4 regions of the Lysinibacillus sp. ACHW1.5 genome follow, and region 3 is predicted to be linked to each of the others. Evidence: riboswitches for the same ligand, from Rfam matches in the RefSeq annotation. Region 3 holds a riboswitch; each other region holds the start of a gene.
The links. Region 3 has a riboswitch for S-adenosylmethionine ahead of L6W14_RS01875 (O-acetylhomoserine aminocarboxypropyltransferase/cysteine synthase family protein). Riboswitches for the same ligand answer to the same signal wherever they lie in the genome.
Positions count from the first base shown of each region.

Region 1: another riboswitch for S-adenosylmethionine. It lies ahead of L6W14_RS21485 (cyclase family protein); the one in region 3 lies ahead of L6W14_RS01875 (O-acetylhomoserine aminocarboxypropyltransferase/cysteine synthase family protein).
Region 2: another riboswitch for S-adenosylmethionine. It lies ahead of metA (homoserine O-acetyltransferase MetA); the one in region 3 lies ahead of L6W14_RS01875 (O-acetylhomoserine aminocarboxypropyltransferase/cysteine synthase family protein).
Region 4: another riboswitch for S-adenosylmethionine. It lies ahead of L6W14_RS18185 (methionine ABC transporter ATP-binding protein); the one in region 3 lies ahead of L6W14_RS01875 (O-acetylhomoserine aminocarboxypropyltransferase/cysteine synthase family protein).

Region 1 is NZ_CP091777.1:4,275,848-4,280,472, reverse strand. Features, by position in the region: gene L6W14_RS21500 (DUF2225 domain-containing protein) at 1-113, opposite strand, end outside; gene L6W14_RS21495 (Cof-type HAD-IIB family hydrolase) at 447-1,220, shown strand; gene L6W14_RS21490 (DedA family protein) at 1,282-1,878, shown strand; gene L6W14_RS21485 (cyclase family protein) at 1,909-2,646, opposite strand; SAM riboswitch class I at 2,738-2,843, opposite strand; gene L6W14_RS21480 (YuzC family spore coat inner layer protein) at 2,925-3,329, opposite strand; gene L6W14_RS21475 (helix-turn-helix domain-containing protein) at 3,448-4,625, opposite strand, start outside.
Region 2 is NZ_CP091777.1:2,329,793-2,334,417, reverse strand. Features, by position in the region: gene L6W14_RS11520 (TrmB family transcriptional regulator) at 1-656, shown strand, start outside; gene L6W14_RS11515 (hypothetical protein) at 679-1,065, shown strand; gene L6W14_RS11510 (nucleotide excision repair endonuclease) at 1,118-1,489, opposite strand; SAM riboswitch class I at 1,693-1,804, shown strand; gene metA (homoserine O-acetyltransferase MetA) at 1,928-2,863, shown strand; gene L6W14_RS11500 (GerAB/ArcD/ProY family transporter) at 2,903-4,051, opposite strand; gene L6W14_RS11495 (hypothetical protein) at 4,083-4,316, opposite strand; gene L6W14_RS11490 (Ger(x)C family spore germination protein) at 4,321-4,625, opposite strand, start outside.
Region 3 is NZ_CP091777.1:389,875-394,499, forward strand. Features, by position in the region: gene L6W14_RS01860 (succinyl-CoA:acetate CoA-transferase ScpC) at 1-683, shown strand, start outside; gene L6W14_RS01865 (DASS family sodium-coupled anion symporter) at 757-2,238, opposite strand; gene L6W14_RS01870 (glycerol-3-phosphate acyltransferase) at 2,434-3,066, opposite strand; SAM riboswitch class I at 3,222-3,335, shown strand; gene L6W14_RS01875 (O-acetylhomoserine aminocarboxypropyltransferase/cysteine synthase family protein) at 3,452-4,625, shown strand, end outside.
Region 4 is NZ_CP091777.1:3,614,896-3,619,520, forward strand. Features, by position in the region: gene L6W14_RS18175 (MetQ/NlpA family ABC transporter substrate-binding protein) at 1-181, opposite strand, end outside; gene L6W14_RS18180 (methionine ABC transporter permease) at 250-918, opposite strand; gene L6W14_RS18185 (methionine ABC transporter ATP-binding protein) at 908-1,936, opposite strand; SAM riboswitch class I at 2,019-2,122, opposite strand; gene L6W14_RS18190 (thioredoxin family protein) at 2,179-2,490, opposite strand; gene L6W14_RS18195 (toprim domain-containing protein) at 2,505-2,846, opposite strand; gene gcvH (glycine cleavage system protein GcvH) at 2,938-3,318, opposite strand; gene L6W14_RS18205 (arsenate reductase family protein) at 3,400-3,756, opposite strand; gene L6W14_RS18210 (acyl-CoA dehydrogenase family protein) at 3,941-4,625, opposite strand, start outside.

The sequences.
Region 1 (4,625 bases), 670 kb from region 3:
GTTTGTTCTTCGATAATTTTATATCGATTAGGGCGAACTTTATATGTTGTAAACTGCTTTTTGCAAAATTTACAATCCACACTACTTTCATAGTAGTAAATGTTAAATGCCATAAGAATCAACTCCTTTGCGTACTCTAAAATTTTATTTCTTTTGTTCTATTTATACGTAAGATTTTATCGTTCAATGTATTTAAGATATTATCTTTTATTTTAACAATTTTGTGTTCTTTGGTATACTCCTTTAGAATTATTAAAATAAATATATTCAAAGAATTTTTATTTAAATATTATTATAAATACGCTTGTAATAGTTTTTATCGGAGGTGTAAATGGAAGTTATATAGTTTGCTTAAAGTTTGTCAAAATACTTTCACATATTTCAAGAGAGAAGAATTGTAAATTTAAATCAATTGGTTCTAAAAGACTATGATGGAGGTGCTCAAAATGAAGTGTAATATCGTGATTTTTGATGTAGACGGCACATTGATTAATTACGAGGATGGCTGTGTGGAAGAAAGTACAAAACAAGCTATTCAGCTATTGCAAGAAAAGGGAATTCATCTTGTAGCGGCTACTGGAAGACCCTTATCTATGTGCTATGAATTAAAAGCGCTGGGGATTGAAACCTTTATTACAGCAAATGGGGCCTATGTGAAACATAAGGAACTTGTCATACATAAAACTCCGATTGCCAAAGAAATTGTCTACAATATACAGGCTTTTGCACAGGAACAGCAGCATAGCCTAACATTTTTTACAGAGGAGTTATCTATGAATAGCATACAAAGTCCAGTAGCTTTAAGAGCGATGCAAGAAACTTTATCTTTACGGGATTTTCCACTTATAAATGAAAAAATTGTAGATGAAGAGGTTTTTCTCATGTGTTTATATGCGGATGAGCTGGCTGAAAAAAGATATACTAGCCAATTTTCGAATATATTTTTGCAGCGTTGGCATCCTTATATTGTGAATGTCTTACAGCAGGATGTTTCGAAGTCTATAGCTATTAAAGCGGTGCTTGATCATTTTAACATTGACCCTGAGAATGCGATTGCCTTTGGGGATGGGGATAATGATATTGATATGTTGGAGTATGTAGGAGTAGGAATTGCCATGGGAAATGGCAGTAAAGCTCTAAAAAGTGCTGCCAATTTTGTTACAAAGAAATCTACGGATGGCGGTATCAATTTTGCTTTACGTCAGCTTCAAGTCATTTAGAGCGCTGAGGCTACACTATATATAGCAGGTAGATTTTAATAAATTTTAGGTGGGATGATTTATGGCACATCACGTGCAGTCTCTAATTGAACATTACGGATATTTTGGGATTATCGTGATTCTAATTGGAGGTATTGTTGGGGTGCCACTTCCTGATGAGGTGTTTCTGACTTATGTAGGCTATAGTGTTTACCGAGAAAGTCTTGAACACATTCCTGCTTTAGTCAGTGCAATGATTGGTGCGATTGGAGGCATTACCTTAAGCTACTATATTGGTTATCGTTTTGGCTTACCGTTATTGCAGAAATATGGCCCTAAAATTCATATTACCGAGCAAAAAATTGACTTTACGAAAAAGATGTTTACAAAAATAGGACCTACCCTATTATTAATTGGCTATTTTATTCCAGGGGTACGCCATTTGACAGCTTATATTGCGGCTATTAATAATTATCCTTATAGAAAGTTTGCTCTTTTTGCCTATACAGGGGCATTTATTTGGACGTTCACATTTATATCATTAGGAAAGATGCTTGGAGAGAAATGGCGATTTGTTGGATACTATTTAACCCATTACAGTATCTATCTTATTCTTTTATTTATTATAGGGATGCTCATTGTTTATTTTTTATTTAAAAAAAGAAATGGACAAAAATAAAAGTCGGTATACGCTATACCGACTTTTATGTTATGGCAAAATAGCAAAAGATCGCACAGGGAAGCCAGATGCTTTTTCTGGCTTAGGTACGATATTGAAGATGATAGCGCCTTTCGCAGGTAGCTTGTCCAAATTAGCCATTAGCTCAATTTGATAGGTGTCTTGGTCAAGCACAAAATATTCGCCATCTAGCTTGCCATTTTTACGAAAATCAGCAGCAGAGTCCGTATCGAATGTTTCATGACCAATTGCGCTTACCTTGCGTTCTTGTAGTAAAAACTGTAAAGCTTCTAAACCCCAGCCAGGGATATGGTTATGTCCATCTGCATCCTTATTACTGAAAGCCTCTTTATCTGGCCAGCGCTTACTCCAATCTGTACGTAATGCTACAAATGTTCCTGCTTCAATTTCTCCATGCTTGTCCTCAAAATCAAGAATATCTTGAACACTTAATGAAAAATCATGGTTGCTCGCAGCCTCCTGTGATTTATCAATAACAACAAGGGGGAGAACAAGCTCTTTTAGTTCTAATTCTTCTAAGTAGCGAGTATCTCGCACAAAATGAATGGGTGGGTCGATATGTGTGCCATATTGACCAGGGAACGTGAATTGTTGAGCGAAGAAACCATCCTTATGAGAAAATAACGTTTCAAATTTAGCGTCCTCAAACATAAAAAAATGTGGAGAATTAGGGCCGAATGTATGTGTTAAATCAACCCACTGTTTCGATTTTAGTAATTGCAATGCTTGCAAAAGTTCATTAGACATCGATTTCCCTGCTTTCTGTAAAAAATAGTGGTAAATAAAAAGGAGTCCCCTAATAGAAGAGGACTCCTGCTTGAAACAACGGTAGTTCTTCTTCTCATCTTCAAGGCTGATCATTTTGCCAATTGGAATTAGCACCATACTGTTAGCTGGTTGCTGAGACTTCCTCGGGCCAATCCCTCCGTCTCTCTTGATAAGAAAAGTAATATAAGAATTTTCAGAAATAACAATACAAACACTTTAGCATAGTTTTTTATAGTTTACAAGTTCACTAGGAATTTTCACCAATTCAAATTCAAGGTGACTCCACAACAATCATTATCAATCAGACGTATTCTAAAACTGTCTGGTGTATAGTTCGTTTCAAATTTCATCGTAATGCCTGTTGATGTGATTAATTTTTCAACCTCTGTTTTATTTGAAAGTTGAGCAGCATTCATTAAATCATGTGCGAATTGTTGGGAGCTATCTATTTTATCCGTAAGTAATTGGGCTTGCTGCATCATCGCCTTTATCCGTGTTGCTGAAGCTTTTAATTTGTGTGTATCGACAGGTGGAAAAGGATTATTGGTCGGCATTGCTAAATGTTGCGAAAAGGGTCTAATGGCAAAATGATTAGCGATAGGCGATGTTGGATAATGATAGGGATGCACAAAATACGGATAAGGATTGTAATACAAGGTCATTCCTCCTATCCTATAACTGATATCCTATCTTATGTAGCCAAACTACATTCGGTGTTATTTTGCGGTGCAATGTTTGTCCTCCTCACCATTTAAAAAGGAAGCTAAAGTAAGCTTTTTTTTAGCCAAGTACATTCAAGACATCATCAATTTTTTTACTATGTGATAAAATGCCATAATTCATCCATGTTAAAAAGTCTACTTCATAGACACAGCTGCTTTTAACGGCAGCTAGATTTTTCCAAGTAGGAGTTTTTAAAATAGCACGTTCCTCATTTTCATAAATGGAATGTTGCTTATCAAATGTAATAAATAAATGATCCGCATCTAATTGCAACAATTGATCAAATGTCAGTTGTGCTTTACGTTGATTGTGCGGAATACCCCATACTAGTGAATGTGGCATTAAACCTAAGTCACGATATAAAATGGGGCCCGTATAGCCACATTCAGGACCCGCGTATAGAGTAATGCTAATGGCTGAAATACGGAGAAATGCCACACTTTGCCCATAAACTGATTTGCTAAGAATTCCTTTTGCTTGTTGTACTTTATCTTCATATTGTAGGATTACGTCTTGTATCAAGGAGGTTTTTCCTGTTAGATCTGCAATCTTAAATAACGTAGATTGCCAATTCTCTCCAGGGTGTGAAAGATGACAGACGGGTCCTACTTCATCTAAGTGCTGAAAGGATTCCCAACGCTCTACACCAGAATCTAACATAATTAAAGTTGGCTTATAGTAAAGGAGTCGATCCATTTCTCTATTTTGTACATCAATATCTGGCACTTTCTGTAGACCTAAATAGTCTTGTTTTCCCCATTTTGAATGACTGAATTGAGCAATTGGCGTAATCCCAAGCGCAACAAAGAAATCTTCTAAGAATGGTGCAAATACACGTAGATGGCTGCTTTGATTTCTTCGATATTGTCCTGGAGAGATGCCGACATGTTCCTTAAAGCGACGATTGAAATAATACTCATTATTAAATCCGACAGACTGGCTAATTTCAAATACTCGATCATTTGTTGTCATTAATAAATGCTTAGCTTTTTCAATACGAAGTTTAGTTAAATAGTGAAGAGGAATTTGTCCCGTAATATCTTTAAAAATGCGCGTATAATTCCATCTTGGTACGTCAGCTAGCTGTGCTAGCTGCTCAACCGTCCACTCTTTTTCAAAATGTTTATGTAAATGGTTAATGGACTGCTCAACAGATTGTCGATCATTTTTTTGCATCTGCTTGGGTATGGTTGGATGTAGGAGTAATAACATCAGCTCTTGAAAGTGTACATGCT
Region 2 (4,625 bases), 1.9 Mb from region 3:
GTGCAAGAGTGTATGATATTTTAAATATCCTTGTAGAAAAGGGCATCGTGTTAAAAGAAGAGACCGCAGAACAAACGACCTATTCGGCAATGCCTGTGTCTGTGTTCTTACAGCAAATGCAACAGCGCTGGGAGTCGAATTTTACGTCTATAAGCGGGAAATTAGAGAAATTAGAGGAAAAAGTACAGGAAGCAGAGCCTAAAGTGGTCATGCTGAAGGGCAAGGAATCCATTATCAACTATTGTCAGTCACTTCTAAAGAAGGCGAAGAAAAAAGTGATGCTGTCGATGTGGGAAGATATGTATGATGCCTTACGTGAAGATTTGCAAGAGGTGGCGCTGCATGTTCCTGTTCATGGCATTACGTTGTATGTAGGAGAGCATCTCGCCTCAATTGACCAGCATAGAGCCACACATTATACAAAAAAAGCGTCTACACCGCATTGGTTTATCTTATCGATAGATGGTCAGGAAATGATTTATGGTCATTCTCCATCTACCCAAGAGACGGCCTTTATCACCAATGATCCGGTTCATATTTATTTGTTAGAGGATTATATATGGCATGATGTGCTCATCAATCGGTTAGTAAAACGTGATGATCAGGAGTTAGAAGATTGGATTGCTAAGGAGCGTAAAGCTTTTTTCTTAGAATAGTCGTATAAGGAAGGGGAGTTACTTGAAAAAATTCGTGTTGCTAGGTTTAATAAGCCTACTAATGCTAGGAGCCTGTAATGCTACACCACCTACCGATCCACCAACGATTAATGAGCTAACGGTTGTCCCAGATAATGTCCAAAAAAATATCGTTTCTAATGACAGAATACAACTATTGCATGAAAAGGATGCTCCATATTACCTTGTTTATTATTCAAAAGGGAATGTATTGGCAAGTATTACAGCTGAGGGAAATAGGCTTATTATCCAGTTAGAGGAAGGCAGCGAGCAAAGGAAAGAGGCTCAACCCTATGTTTTTAAAGTCACCGTCAAGAATCCTGAGCTGGATACCATTGAGTTGCGAATAAACGGTCAGAGTACGCCCATTGATCGTATGACCATTATGTGATAAAAGAAAACGAAATCCCTTTAGATGAGATTTCGGTTTCTTTACGTGATATCTAATAAAAGACTTTGTCTACGTTATATTTAGAGCGGAAAGTATTAATCGCATATGTTTCGTAAATTTCACGTTCCATTGGATCTTCTACTTCATAGACTTCAATTTTGAACACTTCATCACGATGGTTTTTCATCGGAGATACATTATCCTCGAAATGTTTTTTAATACGTTGACGAATTTTACGTGCTTTCCCAACAAACAATAGCTCATTCTTGTCATTATAGAATAAGAAAATGCCACCTTTATCACGTGTGATTTTATGGAAGTCAATAAAACCGAAGTAAGGTGTGATTGGCACATCACCTGGTTTTAAATCTTGTTCACGTTGACGGATTACTAGATCTGGTTTTGGAAATTCAATTTTAATCAAACTATTCACGTTCCTCTCTCTTACTAAAAGTATATGGTAACATAATTACGGCATGTTTACCATAAATTTTAAATGTAGAAACACCACAGATAGCAAGCTTAGTGTACATCAAATGAGCAAGGAACATGCACATGAATCACAAAATATTCGATGAATTATTGATATTCTAACTAGTTCGTGTTACAATTCAAGATAATTAAATAATCTTATCAAGAGAAGCTGAGGGATTTGGCCCGATGACGCTTCAGCAACCTCTAACAATTGTTAGAAAGGTGCTAATTCCAGCAAAGGATTTTTTCCTTTGAGAGATAAGAGTGGACGTGAAAAAAATCCTTCTCATTCTATCTCGTATGGAATGAGGAGGATTTTTTAATTTCGTTGCAATGTACGCAAGTTAGGTTTGCTAAAAGAGAGTGATTATAGAGAGGGGAAAGCAAGATGCCAATTAATATTCCGAAAAATTTACCAGCTGGAGAACATTTACGTGAGGAAAAAATCTTCGTCATGGAAGAAGATCGTGCGAAAACACAGCAAATCCGTCCATTAAATATATTAATATTAAATCTAATGCCAGAAAAAGAAAAAACTGAGCTCCAATTATTACGTTTATTGGGGAATACACCATTACAGGTGAATATTACCTTTTTGAATACAGCCACTCACGAGTCTAAAAATGTGAGTAAATCCCATTTGCAGCTTTTCTACACAACGTTCAATCAGATTCGACACCGACGCTACGATGGTATGATTATAACTGGTGCACCAGTAGAAAAAATGGCTTTTGAAGAGGTCAACTATTGGCAGGAAATTTCAGAAATTATGGATTGGTCTAAAAAGAATGTGACATCCGTGCTACATATATGTTGGGGGGCACAGGCTGCATTGTATCATCATTATGGCATTGGGAAGGTTGAGCTTTCTACTAAATGCTCAGGCGTCTATTCCCATGTGATTACAGATTTAACTGTAGATTTGGTACGTGGCTTTAGTGATTTATTTACTGCGCCCCATTCACGCTATACATCTGTTTCGATTGACGAGGTTCGCAATCATCCAGATCTACGATTATTATCCTATTCAGAGGATGCTGGGGTATTTATTGTACAATCAAAAGATAATAAAAATATTATGATTACGGGCCATCTAGAGTATGATGCGACAACGCTAGCCGATGAGTACAGTCGCGATGTGGCGAAGGGCATAGATATCGCCGTTCCTGTGAACTACTTCCCGAATGACGATCCTACACAAGTGCCAATGAATACATGGCGTGCCCATACGCATCTATTATTCTCTAACTGGTTGAACTACTATGTTTACCAAGAAACACCATATGAATGGGATTTTGTAGATGAAATCGAATATCATATTTAATTAATAAAAAGTCTAATTTCTTTTCTAGCTTAGAAGAAATTAGACTTTTTGATTGTCATTTTCTGTTTCCTGCTGAGGTGTTTCGTTATTTTGAGCCTTGGATTTGCGATTGCGAATAACTACCACAATCAGCAATAGTATAGGTAATAAAATGGTGAAAATAAAGGAAAAGATTGGCCAAATTTCATTATTATAATTAGTAGAATGCACAATATCTGGATGAACAATTTGAGAAAGTCCAATAACAATTATACCCATCGGTATAATGAGTGGACGATGATCCTTGATCTTCAATATTTGTGCAAGTCCAACAACGGTCGTATAGAAATACATAAATGTACGAATATATATAGACGAAATCCACATAAATGCCATAATGATTTCTATGCGCTGCAAAAAATTCCCTATAGATATTCTTTGTGCTAAGGCATAGCTAGGAAATGTCCTTGATGCAGTGTTTTCAGGACCTAATACAAGAATCGATAGGACAATCAACGTAACTAAGACGATTCCGCCAAAAATTGCCCCAATATATAGCCCTTTCTGTGCAGACGGCTGTACATTGACGCCAGTAGGATAGAGCATCAATAATACAATTAATGGAAAGGAAAAGATACTCATAAAGCGTGCAATACTATAAAACATAGATGCTTTGGTCGCTTCTAGTAGAGGCTGAATATTCTCAAATGTAATTTGAGGGGTAATACTAAGGACGAAAAAAATAAAAATAAAGGTAAACAATGGGAAGAGGATTTCTGCCGAACGGGCAAAGGTCTCAATCCCTAAATAAGCGGCATACATAATAAGGATGCTGAACAGTAGGGCAAATGCTAATGTCGGTGTCTCTGGCATTACTTCCGTTTTCATGAAAATACCGATAAAATAGAGTAATTCTCCAGCCGAAAGAAAGGTCATAATTAGGAAACAAATTGCTGTGATTTTCCCAAAAAAACGCCCAAGTATTTTTTCATTGGCCTCGATAAAGTTTAGGGACGGTGTTTGATTGGCCAGTGTTAAAAATAATTTTAGTACCAGTAAACTAAGCAGAACACCAATGCTTGCCGCTATCCAAGCATCTTGCTTAGCGGCACCAGTAATACTCGAAGGGATAATTAAAATCGCTGTACCGATAGAATAGAGAAAGGTAACGATTGTAAACTGTCTTGAACTAATTATCTCTTTTTCCATCAAGCTACCCTCCGTTTCTCAGTCCATCTTTCTATTTTGTGAATGACACAATGTAATCCCTAATTGGTGTGAAGATAAAGGTAATCAAATCTAATGGGCTAGGAATATGGATTTTAAGGGCAATCCCCATATTTAAAGCCGTTCCAATAAGTAGCAAAAAGGAGAATACAATAATGGCTTTTCTATCCTGTTGCTTTTTTAGCTTTGGAATAAAAATAAGCGCAATAATTATCGCGATGATCAAGATAGCTACGGCTAGTACCATCTCATTACTCCTCCTTTGGCTTGTTTAATAATGAATTTTGCATCGTACCTGAACCTTGGGTTGTTACCTTTACATGAACAGCCACTGCTAAATCTGGAAAAATGGAAGTCCAGTCATCCTTGATTTTTTTCCACTGCTTTGGATCTGCCCGATGTAGGGCATCCCCAAATCCAAAAACATCGACTTCATATTGCTGTTGAATTTTCTCTACAGTTTTTTCAATGCGTTCATCAATCCCCTGGGCTGTTTTTTTATTAACGTAATCAATCGATTTATTTTTGGTAAGATCGATAACACATTCGACCTCTC
Region 3 (4,625 bases):
CTGAGTTTGAGAACTTAGAAGTTTATTCTGAAGTTCTCCAGGATGCAGTATTTGAATTAATGGATGCAGGGAAAGTGAATTTTGCATCTGCAACTTCTATTACCCTTTCTGAGCAAGTAGGAAACCGTGTTTATGGGAATTTTGAAAAATATGCTGATAAATTGGTGCTGCGCCCTCAAGAAATTTCAAATCAGCCTGAAATTATTCGTCGACTCGGATTAATTTCAGTGAATACGGCATTGGAATTAGATATTTACGGCAATGTGAATTCCACACACGTTTCTGGTACAAAGATGATGAATGGTATCGGAGGGTCTGGTGACTTTGCTCGTAATGCACGTTTAGGAATTTTCGTGACAAAGTCTTATGCTAAGGGTGGAGATATTTCGAGTATTGTCCCAATGGTCTCACATGTGGATCATACGGAGCATGATGTTGATGTCATTGTAACTGAACAGGGCGTAGCAGATTTACGAGGACTTGCTCCAAAAGAACGAGTGGGACTTATCATTGATAATTGTGCACATCCTGATTACAAGGAGCAACTGTGGCAGTACTTTAATGATGCCAATGAGGCAACGGGTGGACATCACACTCCACATGACCTAGAAAAAGCACTATCATGGCACGTTAATTATGCGAAAAACGGTACGATGAAGGACCCTGCTTTTACGAAACAATAGTATTAAATTAAAAGCCTTGAAGGACAGATAGTCTGTTTCTTCAAGGCTTTTACGTTTTAATTTAATGAAAGTCTTATAATAATCCAATCCATTTCCAATAAGTTGCAGAGAACAAAAGTATGAGAAGGAAACCGATAATGGTTAATGGAATCCCAGATTTCAAGAAATCCTTTGTTGTAAAGGAACCTGTACCATAGGCAAGCATGTTTTGTGGTGCACTAATTGGTAATAGGAAGCCAAAGCTTATGACGAATTGTTGCACAATAACAAAACCAACTTGATCAACATTAGCTGTTAATGTGGAGGCTAAAACGATAAACACAGGTATAAGTGCTGAGGCTAAGCTAGTTGCGCTTGCAAAGCCTAAATGAATCAAAATGTTAAATAAAGTTACGAGTGCAATGGTTGCTAGTAAAGGCATAGTATCTAGCCCAAGTGAACCGAAAACTTTATCTGATAACCATGCAGCACCTTGCGTATTCAGTAAAATGGTTCCTAACATAATACCTACCGCAAAGACGATAATTGTCCCCCATGGAATATGGGGCTCAACTTCCTTCCATGAATACACACCGATTTTGGGCATTAATAGAATAGCGATAGCAATAATTGTGACTGTTGTCGTATCGAATGGATGTAGCTTTCCTTCAGTTGCCCAGAAAAATAGTAAAACTACGGATGTAATGATTAAACGAATTTCAGGAGCCTTTAATGGGCCCAGCTCTGCAAGCTGTTTTTTGATGACCTCTTTACCACCTTCGATATTGCTAGTCTCAGGTTTAATTAAAGCAATCATAATGAAAAATAAAAAGATAGACATAATAATTGAGAAGGGGGCGGCATAAAGTAGCCAAGCACCCCATGAAATATCCACGTTAAATTGCTCTTGGATAAAGTTTAAGGCCACCATATTTTGAGCTGCTGCAGTCTTAATACCGATATTCCAAATGGAAACGGCTTGTACCGAAGTAATAACTAACAAGGCAGCAAGCCGACTATCACGTGGTAAACCAAACGCTGCAACCATTCCAAGCAATATCGGTACTACCGCGCCAGCTCGTGCTGTAGCAGAGGGTACAAAAAATGCGAGGACGATAGAGACTAAAATAGCGCCAAATACGATAGCTTTTGTTTTCGTTCCCACCAGTGAAAGAATCCAAAGAGCAAGTCGTTTATGTAGATTAGTAATTTGCATTGCTGCCGCTAGAAAAAGAGCTGCTGCTACTAAAGCAACGGCAGAATTACTAAAGCCACTTAAAGATAATTTTAATGCGCTAGCTGTTCCTAGCTCTGTAGTTGGATCATCCATTGACGGAGCGAGTCCTAGTAATACAGTTACTAGTGCAATGATCATGGCCGAGCTTACAGGATATGAAACGGCCTCTGTAACCCAAAGGATGACTGCAAAAGCTAAAATGGCTAAAGCTCGTTGTCCAGCTATAGGTAAATCACCATTATTAGGTAAAAAGGTAATAATGATAAGTAACGCGAATGCCAAGCCAATCCATAGTGGCTTTAAATTAAGTTTTGTAGCTGCTTGCTTTGGTGAAGACATATTTCCTCATCCTTTCTACGATAAAAATGACGATTATTATCCATAACATCGGCCTGTATAATGTTTTATTAAGATAAGAATATATGTATTTTATTGTAGATAAAAATCTATGTGAAAATGGTGTTTTTTACAGCAATATGAGTAGATAAAGAGAAAATACATGGTCACAAAAAATACAAAAATATCCATAAAATATTATTTCTTTTTCTTAAAGGCAGAAGTTACTTTAGGCTCTGTGCCATTGACTAATCGTTTAATATTTTCAAGATGCAGGATGATGGCTATGCCAAAAAGAAAAAGAGCTATAATGGTTGGACCAATGCCAGGAATCCATAAATAAGTTGCTGTACAAAACACGAGATAAAATTCTAGCACACCAACAATTAAATAATTTGTTGCAAAGGATAAAATAACAAATAAAATAAGTGCAAATAAACCAATCTTCCAATCAACGGCAAGTAAAATACCAATGATGGAGGCCGTTCCTTTCCCGCCGTTGAAGCCCATGTAGAATGGGAAATTATGACCTAAAATAACCCCAGCAGCCATAATATAAGTAAGCAGCCAAATCTGTTCTTCTGTTAAATGAATGGCGTCCGCTAGATAAAAATGTGCACCTATAATAGCCACAACGCCTTTCCCTATATCGATGAGGGCTACTAAAACGCCATATTTCCAGCCGAGGGAAAGAGTAGCATTAGAGGCACCAGCATTACCGTGGCCAGCCTTTTTTAAATCAACCCCCGATAAAAATTGGGCTACTTTAGAGCCGTGAATACAGCCTATTAAATAGCCAATCATAAGAAAAATGATCACGGCTTTTACCATAAAAATACTCCTCTCAAAATTTTTTCTAAAATAGTGTATGCGTTCATATTACGTATAAGAGCAGACAGAAGTTTCGGAAAAAATAAAATTTACATGTTGACAGAAAAAAACTCTATGTTTATACTGTGTAACAACGATGGAAATTGAATCTCATACTCTTATCAAGAGCGGCGGAGGGATAGGCCCTATGATGCCCGGCAACCAGTAAGCAATGAGCTTACTAAGGTGCTAATTCCTACAGATTCTTACTTGGATCTGGCAGATAAGGGGAGGAAAACTTGCAACCGCAACCCTCTTCTTAGCTGAAGAGGGTTTTTGTTTTCTACAGAAAAATCCTCCTCATCTCCGGTACCATCGTAAAAAAATAACCATTTGGAGGTACACAATGACAAATTTTAAACCAGAAACATTGCTGTTGCATGGTGGTCAAGAGCCAGACCCAGTGACGGGTTCTCGCACAGTTCCAGTCTATCGCTCAACTGCTTTTGTATTTAAAGACACTGCTCATGCGCAACGTCTTTTTGCCTTAGAGGAAGCAGGGAACATTTACACACGAATTACCAATCCAACAGTTGATGTGTTTGAAAAACGTGTGGCTTTATTGGAAGGTGGAACAGCAGCAGTAGCACTTTCATCTGGTGCAGCAGCTATCGCATTTTCCATTTTAAATCTAGCTGGAGCTGGTGATGAGATAGTAGCAGCTAGTTCTTTATATGGTGGTACGTATAATTTATTTGCTAACACATTACCAAACTATGGTATTAAAACGATTTTTGTAGATGAAACAAACCCAGAGAATTTTAATGCGGCGATTACTGATAAAACAAAAGCTGTCTTTGCAGAGGTTTATGGTAATCCAAGCTTAAAGGTTTTAGATATTGAAGCAGTAGCTAAAATTGCACATGATAATGGTCTACCATTAATTATTGACAGCACGTTCGCTTCTCCTTACGGTTCTACACCTATTGAATACGGTGCAGATGTTGTGGTTCATTCAGCAACTAAATGGATAGGAGGTCATGGCACAACTTTAGGGGGCGTTGTTGTAGACGCTGGTAAGTTTGATTGGACTAGCGGTCGATTCCCTGGTTTTACTGAACCAGATGCCTCTTACCATGGTCTACGTTATGGAATTGATACAGCTTCTGCTGCCTTTGCTACAAAGCTACGTGTACAATTATTACGTGATTTTGGTCCAACATTAAGTGCTGATGCTGCCTTTAATTTATTGCAAGGGTTAGAAACGCTTCATCTGCGTATCCCTAAACACAATGAAAATGCATTGGCAGTGGCTGAGTATTTACAAAACCACCCATCTGTGGAGTATGTAAATTATAATGGCCTAGAAGATTTTCCGACACATGGGTTAGCAAAAAAATATTTAAGAAATGGCTTCGGTTCAGTGCTTACATTTGGCATAAAGGGTGGACGAGAAGCTGGGCGAAAGCTTATTGATAGCGTGAAATTATTCTCACATGTAGCAAATGTAGGTGATGCAAAGTCATTAATTATTCATCCAGCTTCCACTACTCATCAGCAACTATCAGCAGACGAATTAG
Region 4 (4,625 bases), 1.3 Mb from region 3:
TTGCTTTGTCTAAAATAACTGCGTGTGGTGTATTAGAAGCACCTACTTTTAATGTTACGTTTTCTTTACTATCTGTTTGATCGCCAGATGCTGATTTTTCATCTTCTTTTTTATCTGTACCGCAAGCTGCTAATGCTAGTACAAGTATTGATAAAAATAATCCTGCTAATAACTTTTTCATTTATGACACTCCCTTTTATTTGTTTTAAATATGTTAGCGGTAAAAACCGGAATAACCTCAATTTCGTGCTAGCGTTTATCAATTTTCTCAGTAATTAAATCACCAATCCATTGAATAATAAATACGACTACTAAGATCAAAATAGTTGCCATTAATGTCACATCTTGGCGATTTCGCTGGAAGCCGTCTAAGAAAGCTAAGTTACCAAGACCACCTGCACCAATAATTCCTGCCATCGCTGTATAACCTACAAGAGCAACAGCCGTTACGGTGATACCAGAAATCAAAGCTGGTAATGATTCAGGAACCAATACTTTCCAAATAATTGTAGAAGTTTTCGCTCCCATTGAACGAGCCGCTTCAATGACACCTTTATCAATTTCACGTAACGCAATTAATACCATACGAGCATAAAACGGTGCTGCACCGATAATTAAAGCAGGTAACGCCGCATTGGCACCACGAATTGTACCTAGTAACAACTTCGTAAATGGAATTAATAAAATAATTAATACGATAAATGGAATGGAACGGAAAATATTAACGAGTGATCCCGTTAAAAAGTTAACGATTTTATTTGCCCATAACTGATTGGGACTAGTTAAAAATAGAACAATACCAATGACTAACCCAAGAATAAATGTCACAACCGTTGATATAGCTGTCATGTATAAAGTTTCATACGTAGCTTGCCACATATTTTCCCAGTCTACATTCGGAAAGAGATTAGTTAGCATTTTCAATCACCTCCGTCTGTACTTCCACTGTATTTAAATAACGAAGGGCTTCAGTGACGTTTTTCTGAGAGCCATCAATTTGCACAATCAATGTACCATATGCACCATTTTTTGTTTGTGAAATATTTCCGTGAACAATACTTACTTCTACATCAAATTGTTTCACAAGATGTGAGATGACTGGCTGTTCTGTTTTTTCACCAACAAAAATAAGTTTGACAAGTTGTCCAGTTGGATAGTTTGTTTTAATTTGTGCTACCGTATCCTGTGTTTCCTTAGTGTCTGTAATTTGAGATACAAACTTCTTAGTAATAGCCGCCTGTGGGGCTTGGAAGACTTGCAATACCTCACCACGTTCCACAATTTCGCCTGCCTCCATCACTGCTACACGATGACAAATTTTGCGAATGACATGCATTTCGTGGGTAATCAGGACGATAGTTAAGCCTAAGCGTTCATTTATATCAACGAGTAAATCAAGAATAGCATCCGTTGTTTCAGGATCGAGTGCCGATGTCGCCTCATCACATAGTAAAACCTCTGGATTATTCGCTAATGCACGTGCAATTCCTACACGCTGCTTTTGTCCACCAGAAAGCTGGGATGGATATGCCTTATCGCGCCCTTCTAAGCCTACAAGGGCAATTAATTCCTTCACACGTGCTTCACGTTGAGCCTTTGGGAAGCCTGCGATTTCTAAAGGGAATGCAATATTTTCGGCAACTGTTCTAGACCAAAGTAAATTGAAATGCTGGAAAATCATACTTACCTTTTGTCTAGCCGCTCTAAGCTTTTGCCCTTTTATCGATGAAAATTCTTGATTGTTCACCGTTACTGTTCCTGCTGTCGGTTTCTCTAAACCGTTTAATAAACGAATCATGGTACTTTTACCAGCACCACTATAGCCAATAATGCCAAAAATTTCACCTTTATTAATAGTAAGGTTGACGTCTTTGACTGCCGTTAATTCGCCATTTGCTGTTTTGTATTTCTTTGTAATATTTTGAAGCTGGATCATAGCGAATACTCCTTTTCTCATATAGAAAACCCCTTCACTCACAGACAAGTAGAAGGGGTCACGTATAATACGTTAAACCGTTCTCTCATCTTTCAAAGAAAAATCTTTGGGTGATTTGGCACCTTTTCACATTGTGATGGTTGCCGGGCTTCATAGGGCACTTCCCTCCGCCACTCTTCATAAGAGTTCGATATATTTAATGTTTTAGTAATATATTTGATACTTTACCACGCTAGTAAAGTTCAGTCAATTGATTTTTTTAACAATTCATATAAAAATGGTACGGATTGAAAAGCATAAATCTTTTCTGTCACTTTTCCGCCATCACTGATGAGTAGACATGGAACACTTTCAATTTGATGCTCATAAGCAATGTGTTCCAAAAAGTTGATATTTGCTTTACCAATTTGTAGCTGTGGCAGTAATTGTTCAATAATGGACATCATTTTAGATGCCACTGCACATGTTCCACACATCGGTGTATATAAATAAAATGCAGTTTTCTCTCCTGACTGTTTAGCCGCTTCCCACTGCTCTGTTGACCATTCTTCCATTTACTCACGCAACCTTACAAAATATATTCATTATGGATTGAAAAATGTGCTCGCAGTAAAATCATCGCTAGCACTTTTCTTGGTGTCGTTTCTACTTCCTTATATGTTGGCATTGTGCGCAGATGCTCAGCTTCTGGATAATGTCTGTCCATTAATGCACGTAGCTTATCGCCAGAAGTATCTGCATCAAAAAAAGTAAATAGCTCACAGCCCTCATAGGGATCCAGTAGTTCTTCTAATTGATGCACACCAATTGTACCATTCGTACATAGTATTGTAACATTCTCATTCAAAATAGGCTCAATTTGTAGCTTATCTGAGCGTCCTTCTACTATCAAGCATTTTCCCTCGAACATTACGCCACCTCCATTTAGAGATCCCCACTTATAAGTCATTATATAACAAAAAACGCCGGTAGTTTCCGACGTTTTTCGATTATAGCTTGTCTTATTCAGCGATCATTTCTTCGTATTGCTCTGCTGTCATTAGTTTCTCAACTTCTGATGCGTCAGCAGGCTCAACAACGATCATCCATGCTTTTTCATATGGTGATTCATTAACGAATTCTGGGCTATCTTCTAAATCTGCATTTACTTCCACTACAGTACCTGAGATTGGTGCATATAATTCAGAAACAGTTTTTACTGATTCTACGCTACCGAATGGATCATCTGTTTTGATTTCGTCGCCAACTTGTGGAAGCTCAACGAATACGATATCTCCTAATTCAGATTGTGCGAAGTGAGTAATACCAATACGTACTTTTCCATCTTCTACTTTTACCCATTCATGTTCTTCAGAGTATCGTAAGTCTTTAGGTGTGCTCATGCAAAAAACCCCTCCATAAATATGTAATATATTCACTTTCAGTGTGCCATACTTCTCCTATAAATACAAGGTTTAATACGGTTATTTCCAAGCTTGCTCAAAATCTACTTCTTTAAAACCTAAAGTAACTTTTTTTCCATCTGTCACGATGGGACGTTTCATTAACATGCCATCTGAAGCAAGTAGCTCAAGCTGCTCATCCTCCGTCATTTCCGCTAACTTGTCCTTTAAGCCAAGCTCACGATATTTCATGCCTGAGGTATTAAAAAATTTCTTCAAAGGCTGTCCACTAGCTTGCCAAATAGCTGTTAATTCTTCTTTAGTGGGAGGTTGCTCTGCGATATGTACCTCTTCATAGGCAACCTCATGCTCATTTAACCACTTCTGTGCCTTTTTACATGTTGTACATTTCGGATAATGGAAAAATTGAATCGTCATTACAATGCTCCTCTTCTGTCTTTTTCTGTAGTATACCATCATAGTTGTTTTCAATGGTGAACTTCACTCTTTTTTGTAAGTTTATCCACCAGTTGTGCAAATTTATCCGCTCCTTTTACGATTATCCATCTCATATAAAAAAACCTAGCTATCTTTTGCAGATAGCTAGGTTAAATTTGCACTATTATACAATATATTTTTCAGCATCAATCAATTTAACGGAAGCCTCACGCTTCTTCGCAATTAAATTGTATGGATTATTACGTGTTAGCTTACGCAGTGCAGATAATGTCATACGGGCTGCATCGCCATCCGCTGAAGCAAGAATTGTGTCTTTTGCTTCTTTTTCGATTTCTGAGAATGCTTCTTGGCAGAAAATTTGTGTGTATAGCAATTTTTGATGTGCTTTTTCAGCACCGTCACGAGCAATTGCTTTTTCTGTACGTAAGACAGCTGATTCCATTGCAAATAATTGGTTAGCTATATTCGCAATGTTTACCAATACTTCTTGCTCTTGATCAAGCTTTGCACCAAAGCGTTGTGCTGCTAATCCTGCAGCTAATACAGCAATCTTCTTGGCATTTTTCACTAAATATTTTTCTTGTGCTAACGGCTCTGTACCGATATCTTCTGGCATTAGCATAAGCAGCTCTTGCTGTAAATTTTGGGCAACTTGTAATAATGGTAGCTCACCTTTTAGCGCCTTTTTCATAAATGTGCCAGGTACAATCATGCGGTTAATTTCGTTTGTACCTTCAAAAATTCGATTAATTCGAGAATCACGGTAAATACGCTCTACCTCATATTCAGCCATAAAGCCATAACCGCCATGAAGTTGGACAGCTTCATCAGCAATATAGTCTAAAGTT